2 regions of the Zhaonella formicivorans genome follow, and region 1 is predicted to be linked to the other one. Evidence: riboswitches for the same ligand, from Rfam matches in the RefSeq annotation. Region 1 holds a riboswitch; the other holds the start of a gene.
The links. Region 1 has a riboswitch for cyclic di-AMP ahead of eam (glutamate 2,3-aminomutase). Riboswitches for the same ligand answer to the same signal wherever they lie in the genome.
Positions count from the first base shown of each region.

Region 2: another riboswitch for cyclic di-AMP. It lies ahead of EYS13_RS16415 (CAP domain-containing protein); the one in region 1 lies ahead of eam (glutamate 2,3-aminomutase).

Region 1 is NZ_CP085524.1:2,522,585-2,537,455, reverse strand. It holds gene EYS13_RS12425 (YeiH family protein) at 199-1,203, opposite strand; gene EYS13_RS12420 (selenium metabolism-associated LysR family transcriptional regulator) at 1,362-2,279, opposite strand; gene EYS13_RS12415 (ferritin-like domain-containing protein) at 2,414-3,136, shown strand; gene EYS13_RS12410 (hypothetical protein) at 3,172-3,645, opposite strand; gene EYS13_RS12405 (ferritin-like domain-containing protein) at 3,792-4,751, opposite strand; gene rbr (rubrerythrin) at 4,926-5,459, shown strand; gene EYS13_RS12395 (rubredoxin-like domain-containing protein) at 5,524-5,856, shown strand; cyclic di-AMP (ydaO/yuaA leader) riboswitch at 5,936-6,087, shown strand; gene eam (glutamate 2,3-aminomutase) at 6,189-7,496, shown strand; gene EYS13_RS12385 (ferredoxin) at 7,557-7,745, opposite strand; gene EYS13_RS12380 (nitrilase-related carbon-nitrogen hydrolase) at 7,929-8,990, opposite strand; gene EYS13_RS12375 (nitrilase-related carbon-nitrogen hydrolase) at 9,020-9,874, opposite strand; gene EYS13_RS12370 (selenium metabolism-associated LysR family transcriptional regulator) at 10,057-10,974, shown strand; gene EYS13_RS12365 (hypothetical protein) at 11,030-11,332, shown strand; gene EYS13_RS12360 (hypothetical protein) at 11,730-11,879, opposite strand; gene EYS13_RS12355 (sigma-54 interaction domain-containing protein) at 12,105-13,529, shown strand; gene EYS13_RS12350 (ABC transporter substrate-binding protein) at 13,770-14,871, shown strand, end outside.
Region 2 is NZ_CP085524.1:1,919,596-1,934,466, reverse strand. It holds gene EYS13_RS09530 (MFS transporter) at 1-1,061, shown strand, start outside; gene EYS13_RS09525 (hypothetical protein) at 1,442-1,744, opposite strand; gene EYS13_RS09520 (hypothetical protein) at 1,760-2,329, opposite strand; gene EYS13_RS09515 (hypothetical protein) at 2,724-3,047, opposite strand; gene EYS13_RS09510 (HD-GYP domain-containing protein) at 3,507-4,433, shown strand; cyclic di-AMP (ydaO/yuaA leader) riboswitch at 4,532-4,660, shown strand; gene EYS13_RS16415 (CAP domain-containing protein) at 4,819-5,538, shown strand; gene EYS13_RS09500 (hypothetical protein) at 5,916-6,098, shown strand; gene EYS13_RS09495 (hypothetical protein) at 6,290-6,730, shown strand; gene EYS13_RS09490 (hypothetical protein) at 6,788-7,231, opposite strand; gene EYS13_RS09485 (hydantoinase/oxoprolinase N-terminal domain-containing protein) at 7,567-9,579, shown strand; gene EYS13_RS09480 (GntR family transcriptional regulator) at 9,777-10,415, shown strand; gene EYS13_RS09475 (trypsin-like peptidase domain-containing protein) at 10,542-11,723, opposite strand; gene EYS13_RS09470 (sensor histidine kinase) at 11,804-13,219, opposite strand; gene EYS13_RS09465 (response regulator transcription factor) at 13,224-13,889, opposite strand; gene EYS13_RS09460 (hypothetical protein) at 14,139-14,846, shown strand.

The sequences.
Region 1 (14,871 bases):
TTTAACCAGCTTATGTTTAAAAAGGAGTGTTTGCCAGCCGTAATAAAAAAACCGCACAATGTACGGCTAAGCTAGTTTGAAATAATGTTCATTTTGCTGCTGGTGCTGCTAAGCAACTGGGGGTTCATCTACACAACCAACAACTAGCAACTAACAACTAACAACTAACAACTAACAACCAATAATTAACAACTGTCTTTAAAGCTGTCCGGTCAAAGACTGCACAATTAAACTGGTAACAGCCACCACGAACCAAACTGCCAATCCCAGAAGCAGGGGCTTGACGCCTGTTTTTACAAACTTGCGGAAATCTGCGTTTAAGCCGACGGCTGCCAAAGCCATGGTAATCATGAACTTGCCTAACTTAGTCAGGTAATCCGCTCCGGGGCCGCTGATAATGCCGGCAGTGTTTAGCAGTGATGCTACCAGGAACCAGACGATAAACCAGGGTATAAGTTTTTTCAGCGAAAATGCTACTCCGGAACCGCTGTTTGTCCTTCTCTTGTGCAAAGCGGTAAATAGAGCAAATAAGGCTGCAATGGGAATGATCATGGTAGTCCTGGTTAATTTGACTATAGTGGCGTACTCCCCGGCAGCCTGGCTGTAAGAATATCCTGCAGCCACCACCGAAGAAGTGTCGTTGATTGCAGTTCCGGCCCATAACCCGAAGGAACTGTCGGCAAAACCTAAGAGGTGGCCAATAGGGGGGAAGATTAACACCGCAATTACGTTGAACAAAAAGATGGTGGAAATCGAATAGGCTACTTCCGTATCATCGGCTTCGATAACAGGCGCAACGGCAGCAATGGCTGAACCGCCGCAGATGGCAGTGCCTGTACCGATTAAGCTGGTCAGCTTCCAGGGTATGTTAAAAAGCCTGCCGAGAGTGAAAGCAGCGACAAATGCCGAGCAGAGAGTGGTGACCATTACAGCAAATGATTCAGCGCCAGCCTGCCAAACCTGGCCCAGGCTTAAACCTCCGCCCAAGGCAATGATGGCCCACTGTAGGATTTTTTTGGAAGTAAAAGCAATTCCGGTGCCGGCGAATCCGGGAACGCCCATTGTATTGCGGATAATCATACCTATAATAATGGCAAATACCGGTCCCCCGATTAAAGGAAACTGGCGTCCCAGAAAGGCGGCAATAACAGCCAGAGCAAAACAAAAACATACTCCGGGGGCGATGCTTTTTTTGTTGTCCACCATTGCAACAGTTGCGTTATTTTCCATTATACACGTCCTTCCTGTTCAGTATAGTTTATTGTCGTCGTTAATAGCATAACATTAATTAAGTGTAATAAAAAATATTAAATAATAATAAAGTCCATAAGCAAAGTTTATAATACAAAATTTTGGCGCTGTTAATCCAGGGGCAGTTCTAACATTTTTTTTATTGCGCTGGAACGCAGCAGTTCAAGAAAAGCATCAACTGTCACAGTGCGAAATTTGTTTTTATTATAAAAGATGTTCAGAGAACGTGGGAACCGGACATTTTTAATCCTGACAACTTTTAAAAGGCCGAATTTGATTTCTCTTTGAATTGTGCAAGCTGACACAATAGAGATGCCTAACCCGGATAAAACAGCTTCTTTAACGGACTGGGTGCTCCCCAGTTCCATGGCTATCTTGATTTTAGCAGGATCAACCCCTGTTTCTTTTAACCTTGCCTCCATGACCATCCTGGTCCCGGAGCCCGATTCGCGTAAAATTAAAGACTCTTGCAAGAGCTCGTTCAGTTCAATTTCCTTTCTTTTAGCCCAGGGGTGGGCAGGAGGGACGATTATAACCAGTTCATCCCGTAAAAACTCTTCCTTTATTAGATTGGGGTGATCTACGGGACCTTCGATAACCCCTAGATCCAAGTTATTTTCCAGTAATTTTTGCATAATTTGTTCAGTGTTGGCTATTACCATGCTGAAGTTAACGTTAGGGTGGTCTTTTACGAAGAGGCCGATGACTTTTGGCAGCAGGTACTCCCCAATGGTCAAAGTAGCTCCCAAGTGGAGTCTCCCCTTTACCATTCCTGTTGCTTCGCTGATAGATTTTTTTGCTTGTTCATGCAATTCGGTAAATTGCTCTACATATTCGTAGAGGATTCTGCCAGCTTCAGTCAAAACGACTCGCTTATTGGTACGGTCAAAAAGCTTTGTCCCGTAAAATTCTTCCAAAGATTGGATTTGCAAACTTATGGCAGGCTGACTTAGATGCAGGTGTTTGGCGGCTTGGGAAAAGCTTTTTTTGTCTGCCACTGTCTTGAACACTAAAAAACGATCATCCATTGGCTTTTCCTCCATGGCATTATAAATTTTTCGGCTTGATCGTTCAATTATTTTCTTAATTTTAAAATGCTCCGCAGGGTTTTTGTCAAGTTATTTGCTTCAGGCATAAGATGATAAGGAAAGGGGGGAAGAAAATGCCTGAATATACTCGGAGGGATTGGATCGACTTAATTCACCACGCCATTATGGATGAAATGAATGATGCCGCTTACTATCGGGAAATGGCAAAAATGGCGCCTGATTATGAAGCCCGAGAACTTTTGACCAGCATGTCGGACGATGAAACCCGTCATGCTGAGCAGTTTACTGAAGTTTACAGGGCAATGACCGGCAAGCAGCCGTCACCAATGCAGCATCACCCTATGGTTTCAGGGTACAAAGAAGCCTTGAAGCACCGATTTCATGCCGAAACAGGCGCCTACAAAAAGTACAAGGAATACTACCTATGCTCTGAAAATATGAAGTTACGGAATATTTTCTTTGATGCCATGCACGACGAAGCCAGACATGCCATGTATCTGCAGTATCTAATGCATCAACACTGCTGCGCCATGATGCACCACCATGAGCATGGACACAAATATCCCGGTGAAGGCTGTAAACCTGGCTACGGCCATAAGCCAGATTACGGTTATAAGCCGGGTTACGGCTACGGACCTGGCTATGGACATGAACCTGGCTACGATTGCGAGCCTGATTATGGCAGTGAACCTGACTATGAAGGTGAACCGGGTTACGACGATAAACCTGGCTACAAAGAACCGGCTTTCGGAAAACTTGAAAGTGAAAATTCCCTTGAAGATTCCGATCGCGACTATTACAGACCTCCTGCCTACAAGTACCCAGGATATAAATAAAAACTGTGAGTTTTAAGCCCAGGAAGCCCTGGGCTTTAAAATTTGTAGTCGATCAGGCGGTAGCCTAGCTGGTAAAAAGCAAGGGACAGGAAGGCGAATTGCACCGCGAGTTTTCCTTTTAACCGGGCTATTTTAATGCTGGCAAAGAGGAGGGCCAGGTAAAACAGCGCTGCTAATAAGTTTGGGCCCAAGGATATGGCACCTAAATACTTCACCCCTTGTCCGGCGTCGAATGCTTTCCAGGCCGAAGTGACAGGTGTGAGTCCCAAGTCCAGGACGCGGGCCTGGCACAAAGCCCATAGCCCTGCCAGGGCCAACTCCCAATACACCCCTGTTGTCCGGAGCACAAGAAAGGTAAGTCCGCCGGCCAGGAGCACAAGCAGCAAAGTTTCCCCTATTAACGGCAATGAATAACCCGGATAAAGGCTATTCGTGAGCAGCAAAATACGGGGTGCCAGAGGGGCTAAAAGCAGCAAAAGCAAGTAATAATTAAAAGTTATTTTTTTCAACAGGATCCACCTCGTCCATACAGCAGAAGGCAATCCACCACAATGAAGCGGTTTTAGGCCTGCATTTTAAATATTGTTATAAGACCGGAGACTGCTGCATTATTAATTGGTGCTTCAAGGTAAAAAATCCTGCCGAGGGAAAAAATTTAGTGCACCGTAAGTGGGTACTGTTTTAAAGACTGCAGATAAGCCTCAAGGTCAACGATGTTTTCTTCCTCTTTGGCAAGCAATGTTCCCAGAAGCTGCCCTCCACCGGGGACGTTAAACTGTGGCTTTGATTCCTTATAAGTGCGGACTTTGTCGTTTTTTAAGCCAATTACGTCCTGCAAAAGCTTGGCAAAATCATCGGACTCTTCCAGTTCCAAAACCTCTCCGGGAATAGTTAACCGCCCTCCCGTGGTGGTTATTTCCTGGGCAATACGGTTTAAATGCTGCATATCTTCGATAGCCAGGGCGCGGGCCCGGGGGGCGATGCTTTGATCCATACCAAGAAGCAGCGAGGCATAAATTAGCCTGGAAATGCTTTTGATTTCCAACCAGGCTGCTTGTTCAAGCTTTTTAATATCCTCACCGAACTGCCCGTTTCCACGGGGCGGAGGCAGTGGCCCATCGATCACCCCCTGGGCAGTCAATACTTGTTGAATTGCCTGGTCAACTTGTAAATGGGCATTGTCCTCCCGCAGCAAATTTGCCAGCAGCACTTTCAGCTCATGATCGCCTACTTCCGTGTCACGCAGTTGATAGCTTTCCAGATTTCTAGCCTCGTTAGACATTGCTGCGTTCAGAAAATCCCGGTAGCTTTCAGCCTGCGGCAACCGGCTGAGCTGCCATTTTGGTTTACCACCCCATTTCAGCATGATCCGGGCCAGCATTTCCGCATGGCGCATTTCGTGAATGGCGTGGCAAAGCAGTTGCCGGTGCAGGTCTTTTTTTTGGCCGAAATAAGTTATTTCATAGACTTGCTTGGGGACTGCAAAGGCAAACTCCAGATACAGCCACATGGAGGTGAGTTCGGAAATGAATTCCTCCTGCATCCAGTTAAAAGGTTGTTTCTCTGGGGCTCTTGAGATACCATCTTGCACTGTTTCTTCACAATTCAGCTCCATAGCTGACGCTCCTTATTGAAAATTTTCCGCTATGAAAGGCAGGTTTTTTGAGGTGTTTTGTTATGTATTATTTACATGTTAAGGGCAGGAAATGTAATAAATATCGCGAATGGTTTCTATCATTAGTTGAGGGGATTGAAGCAAAGTATGTGAATTGAAGGAGGAAAAATTAAGTTGGAATTAAAAGGTACGAAAACCGAAGCAAATTTAATGGCTGCTTTTTCAGGTGAATCCCAGGCGAGGAACAAGTATACCTATTTTGCCAGCGTGGCCAAGAAGGAGGGCTATGAGCAGATTGCAGCTATTTTTGCTGAAACAGCGGATCATGAAAAAGAACACGCCAAGCGAGCCTTAAAATTTTTAGCCGGTATTGGCGATACCAAAGCTAATTTGCAGGCGGCTGCACAAGGCGAAAATTATGAATGGACCGATATGTACAAAAAATTTGAAGAGGAAGCCCGGGCGGAAGGTTTCGCTGAAATAGCGGATTTTTTCCACGAAGTAGCCGAAGTAGAGGCGGAACATGAAAAGCGTTTTCTGGCATTGCTGAAAAATATCGAGCAAGGCACTGTGTTCAAAAAAGACAGGGAGGTAAAATGGCGGTGTCGCAATTGCGGCTACGTTCATACAGGCAAAGAGGCACCGGAAATTTGCCCCGCTTGTGCCCATCCACAGGCTTATTACGAAGTGATGGTTGAAAACTACTAAAGAGGGAAAAATAGGATGTGAAGATTAGGGTACATACCATACCGGTTTGTAGGGAGGAATTAAAATGATGTGGCGTTGTGGCGTATGTGGTTATGTGCATGATGGAGATAGTCCCCCGGAAAAGTGTCCCAAATGCGGCGCTCCGAAAGAAAAATTTGCGCAGCTAGAGCAAACAGATGTGGAAAAAACAGCTCGTTCCCGTTTTTCCAATGATTTGCACATGCAGCTCTCCGCTAAGTTGGACAAGATCATCGAGATTGCCACTGCCGGGATCGACGATAACCTCGACCCCGGTTGCCTGACCGTCTTCAAAAGGGCCAAGGAACAGGCGCTAATCTTGAAGCAGATGGTTAAAGCCGAAATCCAGACTCATATCAGCAAAGGCAAGTGGAATTAGCCGACCGGCAGTCAAATTTTTCTTTACTTCAACACAAATACTTGGTATAATAAGACATCAAACTAAATATGACTGTGTTAACTCTATAGCGCTGAATTCTTGTAAAAGAAGCGGGGGAACCAACTTGTGGGGTGAATCCTGTTCGAGCAGTGCTTCTGCTACTCAAATAGGTAGGGTTACTTTCTGACCCGAATCCGTCAGCTAACTTCGTAAGCGTAGGAAGGAGAGTTAAGTTTTCTTGGTGTGCTTTCAGGCAGCACTTCCTTCTTGCGTACCTATCTACAACCCGGTTCTTGCCGGGTTTAATTTTTTATGAGGGAGGGAGCGTTTCTATGTTACAACCTGAAGGTATTAAGACCGTAGCAGAGAAGAAGAATTTGCACTTTGTTAAACCGGAACTGAGCCAGGAGGAGAAAAGGCAAATAGCTTTACGCAGAGCTGCCGAACTTAAAAGCAGAATTAGCGACTACTTGCAGGTTAAAGACAAGATTGTGTGCGGCTTAGAAATAGAGCGGGAGCTGGAAGACAGGAAAAAGAGAATATTGTCCATCTTAGGTGGGACTGAGGAGGATTGGGGCAACTGGAAATGGCAGATGCAAAACCGGATTACCGATGTGGAAACGCTGGGTGAAATTCTTGGTTTGAGTAAAGAGGAAAAGCAAGAAATTAGCCATGTAGGTAAGTCTTATCGTTGGGCTGTTTCGCCCTACTATGCCAGCCTCATTGATCCCGCCAATCCGCTGGACCCGGTAAGCCTGCAAGCTGTTCCATCCGGTTTGGAACTTGAGTCAACCCAAGGAAAGGAAGACCCCATGGGCGAAGAATTCACTTCGCCGGCCCCGTGTATAACCCGCCGCTACCCCGACCGGCTGATCATCAATGTTACCAACGTCTGCGCAATGTACTGCAGGCACTGCCAGCGCAGGAGGAATATCGGCGAAACCGATCAACACAAGCCGCGGAAGCAAATTGAAGCTGCGCTGGAGTATATCAGGCAGAACCCGGAAATCAGGGATGTGCTGGTTACGGGCGGCGATGCACTGCTTTTACCCGATGATACCCTTGACTGGCTTTTAACTGAACTGGATAACATCCCCCATGTGGAAATTAAGAGGTTAGGCACCAGGACTTTGGTGACAATGCCCCAAAGGATTACCCCCGAACTTTGTGACGTGTTGGCTAAACATCCTCCTCTCTATATCAATACCCAATTTAACCACCCGCAGGAGGTTACCAGGGAAGCTGCCGAGGCCTGTGATCGTTTGATTAAGGCAGGGGTGGTTCTGGGTAACCAGGCTGTCTTGCTGAAAAATATCAATAACGACGCCCATGTGATGAAAAAGCTTAACCATGCGCTTTTGAAGATTAGGGTAAGGCCCTATTATATCTTCCATGCCAAATCGGTCAAAGGTACTGAACACTTTATTACCAGAGTGGAAGAGGGGATCGAAATTATGGAGCAGCTGAGGGGCTATACTTCCGGGCTGGCTATTCCCACTTATATAATTAATGCGCCCTTTGGTTACGGCAAGACTCCCATGCTGCCGGAATACCTGATTTCCGCAGGCAGCAACAAAGTCCTCATCCGTACCTGGGAGAAAAAAGTAATGGAATATCCAAATGTGGAACGAGAATTTTAGACAATAAAAGAAGCGTGGTTTATCCCTCGCTTCTTTTATTATGAAAAATTTTCGTTTCGCTTACAGCTCTTTAATGGCCTCTGTCGGGCATGACTCAACAGCTTCTTTGGCGCTTTCTTCCTTATCCTCAGGCACTTCATCAACTGTTGCGTAGGACAATCCTTCATCATTCCAGTCAAAGATTTCGGGGGCAATGTCAATGCATGCGCCGCAAGCAATGCAAAGATCGGGATCTACTTTTACTTTCAAGCTATTCACCTCCTGGTTTCTTTCGGGGATAGTTTATACAGATATGTACCAAAAAATGCGTAATTTATGGTAACATTTTCTGCCGAGAATGTAAACTACCTTTATTATAAGGCCATCAGCGGTACATATGCTTATTGTTAGCAATTTTTTATTTTTTAGTGCTGTTGTTTAAAATACAGCTTTTTAAAAGTATACCTTAGGAAAGTAATGAGCATAAAGTTCTTTATTCCAACTGCCAAAAAACTCCGCTTTTTGTCTTGCTGTTCTTAAAGCTTGGATGTCAAGCTCCGCCAGCACAATTTCCTCTTTATCCCAGGACGAAGCTTCCGCCAGAACGCCATCATTGTTGGGGGTCAGTTCCAGCGGTGCATAGATTCCCGAACGACCGGTAAAAGTAAAACCAAAAAAGTTTGAACCGACCAGTGCACTCTTAATGCCGTAGACGTAACTCTCCTGCACCCTGGGCCAGATGCCTCGCAGCGCTTTCCAGTAATTGTACTGTTCGGGGTTGGCAATTGGCAGCATGATCAGGTCTGCTCCCAGCAGTGCCAGGATGCGAAAAGTTTCAAAATAAGTGGCGTCCATACAAATGGGGAAAGCAAGGTTGCCCAAGGATGTCGTATAAACCTTTAAATCCGAGCCGCAAGACATGCCCCAGGAGGCTTCCAGCGGCAGCAAATGGCTTTTGTCCTGGTATCCTACAACTTTGCCCTCAGGGTTGAATAAAAAGGCGCGGCTGATTAGACGGTTGTCTGCGGTCTTTAAAAGTATACTGCCCCCCAAGATGAAAACGCCAAACCCCTTTGCTAATTCCGAGAAAGTGGCATGATAAACGCTCTCTGCATAGGGGCTTAAAAAACCAAATATGTCCCGTAGCTGCAGCCCGGGATGCAAGGACTCCAGTGCCGCTTCAGGAGCGCTGTTTTGTTTTAAATCAGCCACTCCCGGTAACAGCCCTAACAACTGCAGCATGTTGTCTTCGGGAAAGACAATTAACTGCGCGCCGGCAGCCGCTGCCTTTTGCACGTTGTCCAGCATCATTCCGGCATACTCCTCGGGGTTTGAGACTAGCCTCAATTCAAACTGGATTGCAGCTACTTTTATCCGCTGTAAATCTATGCCCGCGCAGTTTAACGGATGCTCCGGTATTTTGTTGCGGAGGTAGTTTTTGATCCGCCGCGGACTGCACAGGTGGCGCAGGTAAAGAGTGAATGCCTTTTCTTTTAAACGTGCAATAATGCTCATCAGCTCACCTCCGCGTCAGCCGTCAGCTGTCAGCTCTCAGCATATTTTTTTGGCAAAAACTTGGCATAAAGGCCGGCGTTTAAGTGGGAGCGCAAAGGATATTCCCGGCGGATTTTTTGCAAAGCGGTGAAATCCAACTCAACAATTTGCTCTGGTCCTTCACCACAGGTATAGTATCCTGTTTCCTCCGGGGTGATTTCGCAGGGTCCAAGGATAGGGGCCCTGCCTTGAAACTGAACTCCCCAGAAACTTGAGTTAAGCCAGTTTTCCAGGGAGAAAAACTGATTTTGCTGCACTTCCTGCCACATGGCGGAAACTTGACGCCAGGGATTATAGGGTGCCGGGATTGCTGCCGGTGCCAGGACCAGGTCCGCCCCTTGCAGGGCGAGGATACGGCTTACCTCCGGGAAAAAAACATCGCTGCCCACTACAAAGCCTATTTTGCCCAAAGGGGTTTCAAAGACACGGAGGCTGTGGGAGGGTGCCAGGGGCCAGGTTTGCTCGGTTCTGCTGCAGTGGGTTTGCGCCTGTTCCCCTAAATGGGTGCCATCGGGTCCGAATAAATGGGCTTGATGCCTAAAACCTTCGCCGGCAGGCTCCAGGACAGTCCCGCATGCCAGATAAATTGCTGCTTCTTTGGCCAGACGAGAACAAAAATCTAAAAAGCAAGCGTTAAGCTTGGGCAGCTCTTGCCTGTGGCCAAGCAGCATTTCCTTAAAGCAGTGGGCAGGCTTCGAAGTAGAATTTGACTGTAGGCAGAGCCCCGCCAGTCCAGGTAATAGTACCAGTTTTACCCCGTTTGTGGCAAGCTTTAGGACTCTTCTTTGTACATTTTCCAGTTTGTCGCCGGGTTTAATACCACCGTTAGCTACTTTAAACCGCATGGTTGATAACTCCTTTTTAAAAGGACACGTTTTTAATTTTTTTCAAGACAGGTCATGAGTATTCCTGCTAGGAATTTCTTTGAAGGCAGCAGGAAAAGTATTTTAAATAGTAAATATAATTAGTATTCCAATTAACGTGAGGGAAGAAAGCTTTTTAACTAATATAATGGGTGAGTGATGGTATGCTTGATTATAAACAACTTTTGTCTTTTGTAAAAGTAGCGGAAAGCGGCAGCTTTACCAAGGCAGCCAAAAACCTCTATATGACTCAACCTGCCATCAGTTGGCAGATTAAGTCGCTGGAGGATGAAATGGGGCTGCTCCTTTTTGAGCGCAAAGAAAGGCATGTTCTGCTGACTGAAGCCGGCAGGTTGTTTTACGGTCATGCCCGCAGGCTGGTAAAACTGTATGAGCAGCTGCTGAATGAAATGGAACAATTTAAAGGCATGGAGCGGGGCAGGCTGATTATAGGCGCCAGCACTATACCCGGCGAGTATATCCTGCCTGCTTTTATCGGCGCCTTTAAGAAAGAATATCCCGGGGTAGAACTGGCCATGCAAATCGCCGATACGGGGGCCATCGTCGAACTGCTGCTTGGCGATGAGGTTCACCTGGGTGTGATTGGGGCTAAAATTAAAGAGCCTAAGCTGGAATTGAAACCTTTTTTACAGGATGAGTTGATTCTGGTTGCTGCGCCCACTCACCCTCTGGTCGCAAGAGAATACATCAGCATGGACGATATAAAAGGCCAGTGTGTTATTACCAGGGAGGCAGGCTCCGGCACCCAAATGGTCATTGAAGAAAAGCTAAAGGAGTGCGGTCTTAGGCTGGGGGAACTAAAAATAAGCATGGAACTTGGCAGTACTAGAGCAGTGATTACTGCGGTGGAAGCAGGGTTAGGTTTAAGCTGGGTCTCCCGTTGGGCGGTTCAAGAGGCGCTGAGTTTGGGCCGTGTGGCTGAACTTCAGACGGAGGGTCTTACCATCCGGAGGGAGCTGTACTTGGCATATAATAACCGCAGGACCTTAAGCCCCCTGGCTTGCGCTTTCAAGGATTACATTCTTGCACCGGAGGTGCAGCGTTCGGTGTTGAGGTTGTAAAAACAAACAATTTCAGGTAGAATATAGTTACATTTCCAAGGAGGGGGCTTAAAACATGTCGGATGTGTGCAAGTCCAGGAATTGTTTTTACTATGACCCGGATAAGGATGTTTGCAAGGAAAATCTGCAGCCTGATAACCCCGAGTGCCCGGAGTATTTTGAACAGATTGCCGGGGTTGTATGCAGCAAGTGTGATTTTTGCGACAATGAAGCTACAGCTAAAGTCAAAGTGGGCCTACAGTGCATGATTGCGCCTGATGCACAAGGCAAGAAGGAAACCGCCTGTTTCTGCGTTTGTGACAAATGCCTGGAAGAGAGAAAATGGCAGGATGTCCAGGAGATGAACCAGGTTTCATAAGCAATATTACCAGACCCCTGTCCCAGTCGGGTTCAGGGTTTTTTTGTTGGCTTCGTAAAAAATAACCCTTGTGTCCGCTGCTCCAAAGACTATCGCCAAGAGCGTTTAAACAATTCAGACTTTCACTTCCGGCGGCACGCGCCTTATTAGTCCTCAAAATCGGCTAAGAGCCGCGGCCTTAGTCCTTAGCATCGGCTAAAGCCGCGTCCTTAGTCCTTAGTCGTTAGTTTTCAGCTTTCAGCTAAAAGCCTTAGCTCTCAGCAACTAGCCGTTGGCCTCATAATAACTAATGATTAGTAGCTAATGGTTTTATATGTCCACGAAAGCCATACATGCAACTAAGGACTAAAGACTAACAACTAACAACTGCGCTAGCCTGCTGACAGCAGCATGGGATCTAATAAAGGTTAAACCTGGTAAGCAGAATAGCTATAACAGCCAGCAGCAAGAAATAGAAATAGGCGTTCCACGTATACTCTGCTTTTTCACGCTCATTTTTTGGCGTGGGGTACTCCTGCAAGAGCGGTGTTTGAGGTTCGTTGGCCATATTGCTCCCTCCCAATTTACAAAAGTGCCGATGTTTTCAACACTTTTTTAATATGGTATTTTATAAAGGTATTCACCATAAAAAGTTAAAATCCTTTTGAGCATGCGCCTGGGTTACTTTTTTTGGTAAATGTATCTAATATTTGTGGCAGGAAAACAGGGTGCAAAGTAGAATTTACATTAAGATTACAAAGTGATTTTTGTTTTACCACGTGAGGCGTGAACAATGTTGAAGAAACTAAGCCAAAACATTCATCCGCAAGATCTGGCGGATCCAAAGATCATCCCTGTTTTATGGCAGTACCTATTGACCCTGGAAGCCCAGCTGGAGGCTGTGTTGGAAACCGTAAACGAGGCGGTGACCATTATCGACCGGGATGATGTAGTGGTAGGTTGGAGCCGCAGGGCGCAGGAGATGTACAAGATTGCTCCCGAAAGCATTTTGGGACAAAAAATAGAGGATTTTTTTTCCAGCTTGGTTGTAACCGGGGTTTTGAATAATGGGGAAGTCCGGGATTCGTACCATCAACCTTGCCGGGGAACCCATGTGCTGATTAACGCCTCCCCCATCAGACTGGGTGGGGAGATTATTGGCAGTGTGGGGGCCGAAAGGGATATTACGGAAACAGTTTACCTGCATAATGAATTGTCCAAGGCCAGCCATCAGGTACGCCTCTTGGAAGAGGAGATCAAGAAATTTGCCCCGGGCGAATCTTTTACCAAGATCCGGGGTAAGAGCAAAAAACTTGGAGAAATTGTATCCCTGGCGAAAAAGGTTGCCGGGACCAACGCCGCAGTGCTGATCAGGGGTGAAAGCGGTACGGGCAAAGGGTTGTTTGCTGAGGCAATTCACCAGGAAAGCCAGCGAGGGGCAGGTCCCTTTGTTATAGTTAACTGCGGAGCGATCCCTCCCAGCCTGTTTGAAAGCGAGCTCTTTGGCTGCCAGGAAGGCAGTGGAGGATACGATCAGAAAGGCAAGCCGGGAAAATTTGAGCTGGCTAACGGGGGCACCATTTTCTTCGATGAAGTGGACAGCCTGCAGTTGGATATGCAGGTCAAGCTCTTAAGAGCGTTACAAACTAAGAAGATCTACCGGCTTGGTGCGGAGGAGCCAATTATGGTGGATGTGCGGGTTGTGGCCGCTACCAACCGGGATCTGGAAAAGCTGGTTGCCCAGGGGTTATTCAGAGAAGACCTGTATTACCAATTAAATGTGGTTGCGGTGGATATACCTCCCCTTAGGGAGCGGAAAGATGATCTTCCCGAGCTAGTCTATCTCTTCGTCCAGGAGTTTTCCGCCCTCCATGGCAGGGAAATTCGGGAAATTGAACCGGAGCTCATGTCCATTTTGCTGAGCTACCCCTGGCCGGGGAATATCCGGGAACTGCGCAATGTTATTGAACGTTTGGTCATACTGGCTGAAGGCGAGAAAATTTCTGCCGCTCACCTGCCTGATTCTTTGCGCAATATTAAAGCTATGGCTGATGCTGAAAACGTCTCAAATTTATGCGAACTTACTGAACGGGCGGAGCGTCAAATGATTTTAAGGACCCTGGAGGAAGCCGGAGGGAACAAATCCAAGGCGGCAAAGCTACTGGGGATCCCCCGCAGCACACTTTATTACAAACTGAAGAACTTAAACCTGCTTTAATTTTTTTGCCTTCAGGTGTCAAAAAATTAAACACCGATGGCGGAAAATTGGGCAAAAGCTCTGGACAAAAGCAGGAAGTAGGCACTAAACTGATGAAGGGAACGACTGTCTCTGCACAGGCCTATGGCTACTCGTTTGTCAACGGTCAGTCGCCGGTAACTGGCCGCTGACAGCTGAGAGCTGACGGCTGATAACTGTGATTACATATATCAACTAAATTAGGAAAATGGGGGTTAGAACATGTTGGGAAAACGGAAAAAATGGACAGCGTTGGTCGTGCTTAGCCTTTTCCTGCTATCCTTTGTGGCAGGATGCGGCGGCGGGGCCACATCCCAAAGCTCGGGGGAAGAGATTAAAATCGGTTTCCTGGGAGCCTTGACCGGCGAGGTGGCATCCTACGGCATTAATACCTTAAAGGGCATGAAATTAGCCGAGGAGGAAATAAATGCCGCCGGCGGTGTTTTGGGCAAAAAGATCAGAATTATTGAAGCCGACAACCGGGGTGACAAGGGTGAAATTGCCAACGTTACCCAGAAATTCATCACCAAGGATAAGGTAGCTGCCATAATCGGCGACCCTACTACCGGCGGGACCAAGGTGGCTGCGCAAATAGCCCAGCCTAACAAAACGGTGCTGCTTTCTGCAGGCGCGGTTGGTGCCGGCGTGGTGGAAATCGGCGACTACATTTTCCGTAACACTTTGCTTGATTCTGTGGCTGCACCGGCTGTAGTGAAATATCTCAAGGAAAACATGGGCTGGAACAAAGTAGCCATCGTTACCTCCAAAAACAACGATTACAGCGTCGGGCAGACAAAAGTTTTTAAACAGGCATTGGCGGAAAACGGAGTGGAAGTTGTAACCGAGGAGTTTATCCAGGACAAGGATACCAACTTCAGCGGTCAGGTTACCAACATCAAGGCTAAAAATCCTGACGGCATCGTGTTTACCGGCTACTACACCGAAGGCGGCCTGTTTATGGCCGAGGCTCATAAACAGGGGCTGGATGTGGACATGGTCGGCGGAGACGGGCTGCTTTCCGATGTGTTAATGAAGTTAGGGGGCCAGGGAGTTGAGGGCAGCATGGTTTTTGCCGGATTCTCACCGGAGCAGCCTGACGAAGCAACTAAAAAGTTTATTGAAGCTTACAAAGCAAAGCATAACGGTGAAGAACCCGATATGTTCGTTGCCCAGGGTTACGACGCGGTTAAAATTATAGCTGCCGCTATCGAAAAGGCCGGCAGCGCCGATCCCACCGTGTTTAAGGACGCTTTGGCCAAGACAAAGGACTTCCCCGGTGTTTCAGGCAACACCACTTTCCGGGAAAACAGGGAACCTGTCAAGA
Region 2 (14,871 bases), 600 kb from region 1:
TAAAGGAAACCTATAATCTCTCATATACGGTAGTTGGTCTTATTCCCTTAGTAGCCACTTTTAGCTCATCAATTATTCAACCTGTTTTTGGCCTGCTGAGCGACCGCTTTAATACCCGCTGGCTTTTGCCGCTAGGGTGTTTTGCCGCCGCTTTTGGGGTAGGTTTTTTGGGTATAACCGGCAATTACCTCTTAATTTTGCTGCTGATCCTGCTCAGCGGATTAGGGACGGCTGCTTTTCACCCGGAAGCTGCCAAGGCTGCCCATTTTGCAGCCGGGGGTCAAAGGGCTTCGGCTATGTCAGTTTTTTCCGTAGGAGGAAACTTCGGATTTGCTTTTGGTTCCATTATTATGGCCGAACTTTTATACCTGGGTGGCTTGTCGGCCAGCTTGTACCTTCTGGTCCCCGGCTCCCTGGTTGCGCTTTTGCTCTACTCTAAAATAGCCCAGATTACTTACGGGGAGGGCACTGGTGAGGTGAAGAAAAAAGCCGGGGAAGCTCCGGCCCCGAGCAGGTTTTGGCCGCTGGTTACCTTAATGACGGTAGTTATTATCCGCTCTTGGGTGCAATCCGGTTTGACATTTTATATCCCGTTTTATTATATTAACTACCTGAAAACTGATGAGCTTTATGCCAACACTATACTGTTTATTTTCTTGTTAGCCGGGGCCCTGGGTACTATCATCGGGGGCCCGCTTTCCGACCGCTTTGGCCGCAAAAAACTAATTTTTGCGTCCATGCTGCTTGTGCCCCCGCTGGTTTTAACCTTTATCTACGCTGAGTCGCTCTTGTCCATGGCAGCCTTGTTCGTGGCCGGGGCGGTACTGGTTTCCACTTTTTCCACCACTATCGTCCTGGGGCAGGAATACCTGCCGAACAACGTAGGTATCGCATCGGGGCTGATGATCGGATTTGCCATCGGAACGGGCGGGATTGGTGTAACCCTGTTAGGGGTGTTAGCCGATGCAACCAGCGAACATGTAGCTATGGTGGCAACTGCTTTGCTGCCTTTATTGGGTGCTTTGCTGGCATTCTTTTTGCCTAAAGAGTCAAATGCGTGAATGATAAAAGCACGACATTTGTCGTGCCGGATTACCATGAAAATAACTATGCACGTCTATGTCCTGTCGCTCCCACTGTCTGAATCAAGAGCACCAACTGCTCGGGGCAGAAGTCAGGGGACATACCCCCAGCCAGTAGGGCTGAGTCGTTAGTTTTCAGCTTTCAGCTGTCAGCCATCAGCTCCCAGTTTTCAGTGGCTAGTTACTGGGGACTGATGACTCGGCCGAAGGCCGGTGCTAAGGACTAACGACTAAAGACGCGGTCGCAGGCCGCAACTGGGGGCTGGGAAATGGTGACTTACTGCTAGACTGCTATAATTCACCGGTTTTATCCCCAAAATGCGTTTATCCATCTAAACTATTAGCGTTTTTTTAGACTGTCAGGTTTTCAGCGGTCCAGCCGAGAAGAATAGCAGCACAAGAATTAGAAAGACTGCAAACGCCCAATTGCCCTTAAATAATCCCTGCAAAAAGTTTCCAGTGGTATCAGCCTTGACAATAGCTGGGTTTGATCCCGATAATTCTTTCATTAATTGCATAGCACGGGCCGCATGTTCAGTAGTAAAAAGCTGGGCAAAAGCTTCACCTGCATCCACCAAGTTTTTACCCTTATCATTTAGGAAAGGTTTTAAACTCATCATTAAGTTCATCATATCTTGGTTTACTTGCCAGCCGTCCATCATAATCCTCCTTTCTACTTAATTATCCGTAACCGGATTAAAGGCGGGGTGCTGTGGCTTCCCCCACATTTTGAGCTTTAAAAAGATTATTAATACCAGAAATAAAAGCACTGTTGACTGCTCTGTCATAGGAGTCAACAATATCCCCCGATGTAACACTTTTTGCAGCTTGCTCAACAGTTGAGGAATAGAATTTATGGTATTGCCTATTTCAGGCGCAGAACCGGAACTACCGCTTCCCAGCAGCGAAGAGGCGATTTTGCCAATCATCTCCATGTCTAAAGTACTGTTCCTGCCGGTTTCCTCCTTTGAACCGAAATGCGGATAAGTTTCGGGTAGCCTGGTACCGAGAAAGGCCTGCTGCGAAAACTGTGGTTGGGAAAGGATTTGACTACATAGGGTTTGAAAATTTTCATTGCTTACCAGTTGAGCAACGCCCTTTAAGGCTTCTATTGCTTTTTGCGCAAGCACCGCCAGTTGGCTTAAGGCATCAACTGCGTCAAGAACAACTACTCCTTTTTCTCCGACAAAAGGCTTGAGGCTGTTTATCACTTGTACAATCTCTTGATTAACTTGATAAAACCTCATCCTGCATCCCTCGCTAATTGCGCTTTGGAAAAGTAAAAGGACCTACTTCATCATATGCTAAAAGAAGGTTTTTGACAGTGACGTTTGAAAATGAGTGGCTCCCACAAAAATCAAAGGCCCTCCCAATTGGGAAGGCCACGAACAAAATTAATACGCTATTCTACCTTAGCCAACTTTTGGCAAGGAAAAGATTGTTATGTAAGGGGAGCTTCCGCAAGGAAGATCCCCGAAAGGAATGGGTAACGGCTTTTACCTTTTACCAGAGTGCACCATTGGAGAAAATCAAAAGAATCAGGATTAAGAACACAGCAAAGGCCCACATGTTACCAAAACCGCCAAATCCGGTACCCATTATATAATCCCTCCTTTCAGGTGGTTTAATATATACTATTCATTACTTATGATGGTTGACACTTTGGGGAGGGGAGGGGTACTTTAAGGGGATCTTTGACATCACCTTAATGATGTCAGTGGAGTTTTGCCAATCATGTAATGCCTGCCGGGCCGAGTCTGCCAGGGTGCCTTTGTTACTTGGCGGCTGGCCCATAGCTAATCTAATGTGGCCACGGAGCAAAGCGTCTTCTAACCTGGACTTTTGTTCGGCTAGTTTCTCAGGCAAGTCTTCAATCTTGTCCACCAATGTGCCGTCCCAGGTCATTTTAGCTATTTCAAATTGCACCCGGCGCTGCAAGTGCCGGTAATAGTCAGAACTTGACAATTTGTTCTCTCCCAATAGCTCTTGACTTTATTTTTACCAAAGATGTTCAGAATATAGATTTGGCAAGCATAATACTTCTTCATGGAAAACTAAGGTCGACGAGCAAAAAGGCAAAGCAGGCTTTTTTATGGTAAATCTTAACATCGCGGATCGATGCACCATTTCCGCTGTGGTTCATATGATAATCTTGAAAACAAAACTTAGCGTCTGAAGGAGGTATGTTTTATGCCAGACGGTTTTGGGTTTTTTGGTAATCGTGTAGCTTTTGCGGTGTTCTTGATTCTTATACTGCTCATTTTTGCAAATTAATGCTAAACAGAAAGCAAGCGGCCAATTGGCCGCTTTTTCAATTTCTTGATAAAAGTTTTCTTAAAATTATTCTTTTACGCTTTAAATAGTATAAGATAAATAATATAGTATTTTTATAAAAAATACCTGTATTGGTTGGGGGGTGAGATGGTGAATGGGGAGACTGGCTTTAGATATTTTATAAGTATTCGGGTTAACGAGGCTTTCACCTATGAAGTGCACAACTGCAGCAGTTTTGAGCGGCTCCAAAATTTAAAGCAGGTACTGACGGAGGAAATAGACAGGATGGGGTCCAAGCCCCGGTTTGTAGCCATGCATGAGCTGTTGCCCGGTTATTTTGAGCCCGGAGAAGTAGGGTTGCTCTACCCTGTGGTAGGCTCAGTGCGCAATCTGGGATTTATTTTGCTTTTGAACGTCAAGGACTGCACTCCTAGAGAGTTGGCTCTGATTATGACTCTGCTGAAGGGATTTGCTGATTTTGCCGGCAGCGTCTATACCTCGCTAAATGGCGGTGAGATTACAACGGAGATTGTAGAAGCTGCAATTGAGGCAATAGAAGCCAAAGACCTTTATACAAGGGGACACTCCAGCCAAGTTGCCCATTATGCCCGCCATATTGCCGCGGTATTGGGCTTTTCGCCCCAGGAGTTGGAAATGATCCGGTACTCAGCCCTGTTGCATGATATAGGCAAAATTGGCATTCAGGAGCAGGTTTTAACTAAACCAGGGCCGCTGACCGACAGGGAGTGGGAGCAGATCCGCACTCATCCGGAGGTGGGAGAACAGATCTTGAAACCATTGAAGCTGTTGGCTCCGGTGCTGGCAGGAGTGCGCAGCCACCATGAAAGGTATGACGGTTCCGGTTACCCCGATGGGCTGAAAGGAGTTGAAATACCTTTGCAGGCCAGGATTATAGCTGTGGCCGACGCCTTTGATGCCATGACTTCAGACCGTGCTTACCGTAAAGCCCTTCCGCGGGAGGTGGCGGTCCGGGAATTGCAAAAGGGCGTAGGACTACAATTCGACCCTGAAGTGGTTAAAGCGTTTTTAGAGGTGTTAGGTAAGGAGGGGCTGTAACTTGTGTTGCACGTTTCAACGATGGCAAGATTTACCGCAAGCCATTATTAAACGAATATGATATGATGAATTTGACGAAAAAAGTTAATACTTGTCATTTCAGCCAAACGCCTAATTCCCTGCAGGGAAACGGGGAAACCAATCTTTTGGGGTGAATCCTAAAGGTAGGGCAGCTCTTTCGGCCCGAACCCGTCAGCTAACCTCGTCGGCGTTGAAAGAGAGGTGTTGTTATTTTGTTGCATGTAATCCGTCCAAGCCCTGGCGCTTAAAGTTTATTGTTCGCTAATGCACAAAAAGCAGTGTTACAGATCTAGTATGGTTTGTAGCTGGTCGCTTCACAGGCTTCTATGATCTTAAGCAACAAGCATGAAAGGGGTTTGGACACATGAAAGCATCCAAAAAGTTTTTTGCTTGCCTTTTAAGCGTGATTATAGCGCTGGCCGCTTTTACTTCCTTCATACCACCTAAAGCAGCCAATGCCTTAACTTATCGCTACAGCATTTACCGTACTACCTATTATTCATCTACTTCGCCTTACAAGATTACCTATAGAATTGTCACCTACAGGCCTGCCACTACACCGCAACAACCTGTTCCGAAGCCGGAACCGGCTCCGCAGCCAGCTCCTGAACCGGCCCCGGCGCCACAACCGCAGCCAAAACCGGAGCCGGTACCGACTCCCGGACCGGCGCCCGAACCTGCACCTGAAGGACAGGGTTTAAATGCTTACGAGCAAAAGGTAGTGGATTTAGTCAATGCAGAAAGACAGCGGAATGGCTTACAGCCATTAAAAGTGGATTTAGAACTGGCCAAGGTGGCTCGTTTAAAATCAGCTGACATGCGGGACAAGAATTATTTCTCCCACCAGTCACCTTCCTATGGCTCACCTTTTGAGATGATGAAGCAGTTCGGAATCAGCTATAAATATGCAGGTGAGAACATTGCCGCCGGGCAGAAAACTCCCGAGGATGTGGTGAAGGCCTGGATGAACAGCTCCGGACATAGGGCAAACATCCTAAACGCCAACTATACTCACATCGGTGTGGGCTATGTGAACGGCGGAAGCTACGGCAGCTACTGGACACAGCTTTTTGTAGGCAGATAATTTTAAACGGACTCTGCTTGAGGCAGCGGAGTCCGTTTATAGTTTTAGAAATTATAAATTTTCAGCTTAGTTTGGCAATCACCTTTGTTTAGGTTTTATCATACAATGAAGTATATTCTGCGCCTTGGTTTTGGCGCTCTCAGGGTGATGAAGATGGCCGGCTGGTTTCTTTTTAAGCGCAAAATTCAAAGCTACCTGCTGATTAAAACTTGGAATACGTTGTTTAAATGGCGGGCCAGGTGGTTGAAAATCAAATACCGATACTTACGGTGAAAGCTTTTATGAAAGCTTGCGGCGTTATAAGTACGAAAGCGGGTTGAACACCCGCTTTTTTGCTGAATGACCAGCAATACACGCTTGGTTCAGAAGAACCTACGATGGAAGAAAAATGGAAATCCAAAGAAGAAGAAAGGATGGAAAAAAGGGAACCCGAAAAACAAGGGGTCGTCAGGATTGCCATGGGAACCGCCCATATGAAAATAGTGATGAAAATGGTAACATTCTTTAGGTTTACATTCGGTATGGTCCTTGTAAGAGTGACTTTGTTCCATATCCATTGATTGAACCTCCTTTCCAGCTTAATTCTTAATAGGTTAATAAGGTTAAGGAGATTAGTATAAAATATTTCTTCACTGACAGTATATGTTTACCAGTACATGTATGTGATGGAAGATGAACCATGATGTGGCTTTGCACTTTGTACTGAATCCGAAAATATGATGTAGCGAAAAACTTTTTTTGAGGTGCACGGATGAAGGACAAGGAGATTAAGCTGCCTGCATACCGTTTGGTAGTTTTCCTTACAGAGGAGAGCGACCAGTTCAGAGTGCTGCCGCCTTACCCCAGCTGGGGAAGAGTCCATATTGATGTCCAGGCCACAGAGGCTGTTTGTGTCATCCAAGTGGATAATTTGCGCCAGTTAAACGCGGTCCGGCTCCCGCCTTATCATTATTATGAAGCCTGGTTGGTAAACAGCAGAGAACAGGTCTGGACCAGCCTGGGCGCCTTTAACGTATTGGGGAACGGACAAGGGAGTCATATTGCCTGGTTTAACCCTGTGAAAATCGGCAAAACAACGCTTCAGTTTTATTACGAAGTGGTGATAACTGCAGAAATGAAATCGGGAAAAGTATCCCCGGGGCAGATTTTGCTTCGCGGTCAGATCCCTTCCAGGCTGGTGTTCAAATTGTAGAAAAAGGGTGGCTGGGCCACCCTTGCTGTATATACTGCTGGACCAGGGCGCAGGAGTTTATTCTTTCTTGCGCTTACGGTTTTCGTAACTATCCATACCGGGGTACAGGCCACTGTCGCCCATAGCGGGGTACATGTCATTACCCATTCCGGGCATGCCTCCGTACAGGTCTTCATACATGCCGGGTTGCATATAGCCTCCGTTGTACATGCCTCCGTACATCTTGCCGTACATATCCCCGCCCATACCGGGCATATAGCCACCGTAAATATTGCCGTTGCACATGTTTCCATACATGCCGTTCGGCATGCCGGGCATCATTCCCATCATGGCACGGCGGCACATATAGTCGCCGGCTTCATGAAATGCATCTCCCATCATTCTGACCATCATATAGTACATCTCATGGCGCATTTCGTCCATATGCTCATGCATCATTTTATGCATCATTTCCATCATTTCCTCATGTTCTTCTGGTTTAGGGCACTTTTTGTCTGTCATTGCTATTCCCCCCTTTCTTAACCTAATATAGGATATGAATGGTAAAACAGGAAGGTACCATCCCTTTAACCCAAAAACAGACATATTATATAGAAGATAGTCATGAGTTGAAGCAGTCCCGGCTAAGAAACAGGTTGCCAAGCGGTATTTTTTGGGCGTCTGCATATAAGATTAGCAAAGTTCGACTGATGAACATATTGTATATCATAAGAATTTCAGTAAAATATTTTTTCGAGAAAAATAGAGGAATTACTGAGTTACATATAGAATTGAAAATATAAAAAAATTAAAACCATACTAATCTGCAATTTCATTAAGGCTAGAGGTGGAGGAAAATGTCTTTAATCCTAGGCATCGATACCGGTGGAACTTATACTGACGGGGTTGTGGTGGAATTAGCCGGCAAAAAAATTATTAGTAGGGCTAAAGCCCTTACTACCCGCGAAGACTTGGCTTTAGGCATTGCCAACTGCATTAATAATCTGAGTTTTATGGATTTTAAAAAAATTAGCGTGGTGTCCCTCTCTACTACCCTGGCTACCAACGCTATAGTGGAGGGGCGGGGATGTGAAGTTGGCCTCATCTTAATCGGGCATCAGCCGGTTCAGAAGCTCCCGGTTGAGCATTTCGCGGTCGTGCCTGGCGGACACGATATCAAAGGAAAGCCTTTGGCTCCCCTGGATATGGAAAAAACTCGGGAAGCCATCAAGGAGTTTAAGGGTAAGGTTGGCGCGGTGGCTATTTCCGGGTACCTCAGTGTGCGCAACCCGGAGCATGAGTTAATAGTGCGGGATCTTGTCCAGGAAATACTGGATGTGCCGGTGGTCTGCGCGCACCAGCTCACCACTTCCCTGGGATTTCACGAACGAACGGTAACTGCGGCCCTGAACGCCAGGTTGATACCCATAATCGCCGAGTTAATTGAATCGGTAAAAAGAGTACTTAAGTCGAAGCGCATCGATGCACCAATCATGATTGTCAAAGGCGACGGGTGTTTAATGAGTGAAACCCTGGCCCGGGAAAAACCAATTGACACGATTCTGTCGGGGCCGGCGGCAAGCATTATTGGCGCTACTTTTTTAACGGATATATCCGAGGCTTTAGTGCTGGATATGGGTGGAACAACTACGGATATTGCCATCCTGCATAACGGTGTGCCTCGAATCAACAAGGAAGGAGCCATGGTAGGCGGCTGGCTGACCCGCGTTCAGGCGGCGGAAATTAGCACCTATGGTGTAGGCGGCGACAGTTACCTGCATGTGTCCAAAGAGGGTAAGCTGCTCGTAGGGCCGCAAAGGGTTTGGCCGCTGGCGGTGGTAGCCTGCAAATCCCCATACCTTGTTGAGGAACTGCGCAGCAATTTGGATAAAAACTATGAGTTGATGTTTGCTCAGGAAACCGACTGTTTCATGCTCTTAAAGCCCTCAACTTCGGAAGGATTAAGCGAGGTAGAGAAAGAAATTGTGGCAACCCTTGAATCGGGGCCCCATTCAATATTTTATTTGTCTGCCGCTCTTGGCAAGGATCCCAACTTATTTAATTTTAATATGCAGCGGTTGATCAACCTGGGGATTGTAGCCAGGATCTCGGTGACTCCCACCGATATTTTGCATGCCAAGGGGACTTACACTGAGTGGAACAGGGATGCTGCCGCCTTGGGGGCTCGTTTTTTAGCCCGCAGGTTGCGCATGTCCTTGGATGAGTTTTTGGAATTTGCCAGCGAAACCATAGTGCAAAATTTGTGTTTGACAGTTTTGCAGAGCTTGGTGAGTAGCGAAGGCAAAAATTTTTGGTTGCAAGACGATGCCGTAGCCTCCTATTTTATTGACAAAGCCCTAAAGCCAAAAGAACATCAGCCCTTGGACTGTGTTTTAAAAGTAAACATGCCCATAATTGGTATAGGGGCACCGGTACGGGCTTGGCTGCCGCAGGTGGCCAAGAAGCTCTGCACAGAACTGTTGATACCCGAAAACGCTGAAGTGGCCAATGCGGTAGGGGCAGCTACCGGAAAGATCATGGAAAGCATTAAAATATTGATTAAGCCGGGAGAAGGGGGCAGCGGCTACATCGTGCATACCCCCTGGATGAGGAGATCATACCTGCAACTGGGAGAGGCTACAGCCTTTGCTTTAGAAGAAGCAAAAAAGCAAGCCGCTCTGGCGGCGGAAAAAGCCGGTGCCTTAGATTACGAGCTGGTTGTAAATCATGATGAAATCTATACAGGATCAGCCGGCGCGGAAAAAGACATTTACGTGGAGTCCAGGATCGAAGTTACTGCTGTTGGTCGCCCGGAATGGGAAAGGGAAAAAGAAAGAGAAAAATTTTTTGTGGACACTGTCGGCTGCTAGTCCTGTATCCCCCAAGGTTGAAATAAGCACTAATCCGGGCGAATTTTTGCGTCGTTTTTTACCGGATGGGCTGAGTAGAAAATCTATAGCTGATAATGCTGATAATATTGTAATCAGCGGGTGCTAGTGATAAAATTTTGAGTGATAAAGTTACATTTTGAGGAAAAATGCCTCTTAAGGAGCAAGGAGATAAAAACGTGCAGGATAAGCTGGAAACAAATGAAATTTACGAGATCCTAAAAAAGCGGATAATTAATTTGGAGTATGCGCCAGGCCAGGTATTAAATGAAGTGGATATTGCCAACGAGTTTAAGATCAGCAGAACGCCGGTGAGAAAAGTATTCGAACAGCTAAAAAACAATAAATTGCTGAATATCATTCCCAGATTTGGGGCCCAAGTGGCTACCATTGATTTCAGATACATGAAGTCTGTGTTTGAAGTGCAGCGGGAGCTTGAGGGGTATGCTACCAGACTGGCGGCTGAAAGAATCTCGGAAAACGGCATTGCAGAGCTTGCAGCAATTACAGAGCGAATTAAAGAGTACGATCTGGAAAATGATTATAAAGAGATTATTATTGCTGATGATCTTTTTCATAAAATTGTCTATGAAAGTTCCGGCAACCCTTGTCTGATTGAGTTTCTTCATGAACTGCATATGCATACCCAAAGACTGTGGTTTTATGTCCAAAGGGATATAACTGACAAAAACTTGTTTTATGATACGCTGGCTAATGTGGTAGAGGCCCTTAAAGCCAGGGATGTTGCCAAAGCTGACCAAGCGGCAAAGGAGCACATAGACAGGTTTGTGGAACAAATAAAAAAAGAACTTCTTTAGAAAGCCCGGGGTTTTGCCCCGGGCTTTTCAGGTGTAATAAACCTTTCCCTATTCCTTTATTTCACTTTTTCTGACCTAAAAGCTCCCCATTGCTTACGCTAAAAATTGGATCGACTAACGACTAAGCTAAGGCTGCATGTCCTGCTTCTCAGTGATAGTCAGGGTTACATAGGAAGTCTTTTTATCCCGCCAGATCAACGCTACTACCTTTTGTCCTATTTTTACCTGCTGCACTGCTTCCTGCAAATCGGTGGTTGTTTTGATCTGCTTTTTGTTAAACTCCAGGATTACATCGCCCCGCTTAAGGCCTGCTTTATCGGCAGGGCTGCCTGGGATTACCGAAGTGACAACGGCTCCCTCTTCTTTAGGTAATCCGAAATAATCAGCAAGCTCTTTGGTTACCGGTTGGAGGTAAACCCCGATCCACGGCCTGCTCACCTTACCTTTGTTCATCAGGTCCTGTAAGACTTCCTGGACCGTGGAACTGGGGATGGCAAAGCCGATGCCCTGGGCAGAGGCGTTGACCGCTGTATTGATACCGATTACTTCGCCTTGCAGATTTAACAGGGGACCGCCGCTGTTGCCGGGGTTAATGGAAGCATCTGTTTGCAGCAAGTTTTTATACTGGCGGTCTTCTACGGCAATTGGGCGGCCTTTGGCGCTGATCACCCCTACAGTGACAGTATGGTCCAGTCCCAAGGGGTTGCCGATGGCCACAACCCAGTTCCCAACTTTAACCTTATCTGAGTCACCAAGTTTTAAGGTTGGCAGATCTTTTTTACTTTCGATTTTCAAGACTGCCAGGTCCAGGTCAAAATCTTTACCTATGACTTTGGCAGGAAAGCTTTCTTTATAACCCGTTACCTGCACCTGGATATCGGTTGCTCCGGCTATGACGTGCTCGTTGGTCAGAATGTAGCCGTCTTTGGAGATAATAAAGCCTGAACCCAATCCAGTGGCCACCCTTGGTTGCGGTTCAAAGTCATAGCCAAAAAATTGGCGGAAGAAAGGATCATTGAAAAAAGGACTGCTGACGTTAGGGTGATTAATTTTTGAAGTAGTCTCGATTAGGACTACTGCCGGTCCGCTGGCTTCAACCATATCAGCAATAGTATCAGGATTTAAACCCGGTGGTGTCAGCGACGCTTTTTCCGCAGTTACTGCAGGCTGCTCGTTATTAGCTAAAGCTACAGGCAGGTTACCGCCGTTTCCGTAAAAAGTAACCACACCTACGGAAACAACCACAGCCAGGATGACTATAAAAGCAGTATACAGAAATAAAGACCGCCTTGATTCAAAACCAAACATTTTGCTCACCTCTTGCTAATAAGTTTCTCATTTACAAGTACAAGATAACCAAGAAAGCTGAAAATAAAATTAAAAAAAGATTAAAAAATGTTAAAAAATGTTACTGTAAAGGTGCTGCCCCGGCCCGGTTCGCTCTTGACCTTGATTTCGCCACCGTGAATTTCCATAATCCACTTGGCTATAGCTAAGCCCAAGCCCGTGCCCTGACCTCCCCGAGTCTTGTTGGCTTGGTAGAAACGCTCAAAAATGTGGGGCAGGTCTTCAGGCGAAATTCCTTGGCCTGTGTCCTCTATTGCAAAGGATAAACTGTTGCCTGCCTGATGGAAGCTAAATTTTACAGTGCCACCGGGTGGTGTGAATTTAAAAGCATTATCCAACAGGATTAAAAACAGTTGTTTGAGGTAATCGGCGTTTGCTAAGAGTTTAGCTTCGCCCAGCATTTCGGGATCATCATGCTCAAAATTAACTTGTCCCTTCAACAATTGGGCTTGGCGAAAGATTTCCTGCAGCAAGGGAGCCAAGGCTACCGGGTGTTTTTCCGGCTGCTGACCCGCATCGGCCCGGGCCAGTGCCAACAGGTCATTGATCAGACGGCACATGCGTTCGGCTTCGCTTTTAATGTCCTGCAGTGCTTCCGCCCTGACCTCAGGGTCTTCATCCCCCATTTTTTGCAGTAACTCCACGTTACCTCTGATAGTGGTCAAAGGGGTACGCAGTTCATGGGACGCATCTGCCACAAAGCGCCTTTGAGCGGTATAGGAAGCCTCTAATTTTTCATAGGCGCTTTGCAGGCGGGCTAGCATATCGTTAAAGGTGGAGGCCAGCTGTCCCACTTCATCGGGAGGGCCGGCGTAAGGCACCCTCCGGCTTAAATCCTGACGTTCACCAATGGATTTGGCTTCCCTGGTGATTTTCTCAATGGGTTTTAAAGCTGAACGGGCCAGTAACCATCCTGAGCTGGCTGCAGCAAGAAGTGCCAGGGCTGCCCCGAAAAACAGCAGCAGGCGTAAGTTCCTTAGTGCCTGGGATGCGGAATGCAGGGAACGTCCCACCTGCAGAATGCCCACCAGCCTGTCGTCTAAAAAGAGGGGGAGGTTATAGAGCCGAAGACGGCCGTTTTTATAGCTATAAGTTTCGTAAAGATAGCCTTTTTGGGCAGCAAGTAATATAGTTTCCTTCCCTACGGGCAGGCTTTGCTGTCCTAAGTTGCTTGATCTGGCCACAATGTGACCGTTTTTGTCTGTTACCTGTAGGTAGATATCGGGGGCAGCGGCAAAGATGTCCACATCAGGCAGGACCACTCTTTGCAGGGGGTAAGGGTAGGTATCTATGATTTTAATAGAATTAAACACCTCCACTGCCTTGGTGGCAAGGGAGTTATCAATTTCCGAGCTCAGGTTATGCTGCAAATAAAAATAGAGAAAAGTGCCGAACAAGGTTAAAGTTAAGGCTAGGATAGCGGTGTAAAGAATAGTCAGGCGCAGTCGCAGGGACATAGACTCACTCCCTCAAGGTATAGCCCACGCCGCGGACAGTATGGAGCAGCCGCTTTTCACCGGCCGCTTCCAGTTTTTGACGCAGGTAGCCGATATAGACTTCAAGCACATTGGACTCGCCGCTATAATCATAGCCCCATATTTCTTCCATGATAGTGTCCCGGGTTAAAACCTGACGGGGATGCCGGAGAAAAAGTGCCAAAAGGTCAAATTCCTTGGAGGTCAGCTGGATTTCCCGCCCGCCGCGCCAAACTTCCCTGGTTTCCGTGTCCAAGGTCAGATCGGCATAAGTTAGACGGGTTCCGGCTTCTTGCCCTGTCCGGCGCAGCAGGGCTCTTACCCGGGCCAGCAGTTCTTCCAGGGCAAAAGGTTTGACCAGGTAATCGTCAGCCCCCAGATCCAGCCCTTTAACCCGGTCTCTGACTTCATCTTTGGCAGTCAACATTAGGATGGGTACGGAACTGAAATCCCGAATCTTTTGACAAACTTCAAAGCCGTCCAGGCTGGGAAGCATTAAATCCAAAATGACTAGGTCCGGTTGTTCTTCCATAGCTTTTCCCAGTCCCTCCAGACCGTCCCTGGCAGTGGAAACTTTAAATCCTTCAAACTTTAGGCTCCGGCGCAGTAGGGCGGTAATCTTCTCATCATCATCTATGACCAGGATGTGCATGCTGTTCACCCCTTGTATTATTCTTTTATTACAGATTTTATATTATGACGGTATAAAGGGCAATAAGCTAGGGGGCTTTGCGGTATGACCATGTCCCATTTAATCCGGCTGGCAAAAGGTGTCTCCGTGACTTAGGACCAGCGCTTTTGTGAAACAATTTTTTTGCTCAAATTAGGGAGGTATTTAGAAAAGAATATGGAAAGTAATATTTTCAAATTGCAGTCAATAACACCAAGTAGGAGGTGGCTTATGACAGAACCGAAAATATGGGAAATGGACTTGCCGGACGTGAGTATGGAAGATGTTTTTAGAGCAGAAGGGTCTGACTTTACTAACCGTTCTCCCCGTCCGGGTATGGTTGAATTACACCGCCGTATTTTGCTCGAAGCCTCTGCATTGGTTCGCCCCATTGTGGTTTGGCGTGAGGTCAGCGTAGCGGGAGCCGGGGAAAAGGAACTTTTTCTGGAGGAAGGGCATAAGCTGACCAGCAGGCTTTTGGTGAAGGTGGCAGGACCGGCTGAGAAGTTAATCCTTTACGCTCTGACAATAGGAAGTGCCTTAGACGACCGTGTGGATGCATATAAGAAGGCTGGCAAATTATTGGAAGCTTTTACCCTGGATGCAGCCGGATCAGCATTTGTAGCCAAAAGCGCAGCAGCGGCACTGGCGAAAATTGAGGAGGGGTTTCATAGCGCTGGCATAAAAACAACATTTCCCATGGGTCCCGGTCACTCATACTGGAGTGGGCTGGAAGATTTGCGAACCATCTATCATTTACTTAAAGCGGAATCCATCGGCCTGCGCTTGACAGACTCAAACCTAATGATGCCCCGAAAGTCCATTGCAATGGTATTAGGGGTAGGACGTAATCTGCCCGATTTCAAGGGGAAAGACCACTGCGACTTTTGCAGCTTACAAAAAACTTGCAATATGAACAAGTTTGCCCAAAATTGTTAGAATACAGTATTTTAGGTTGGCAAAT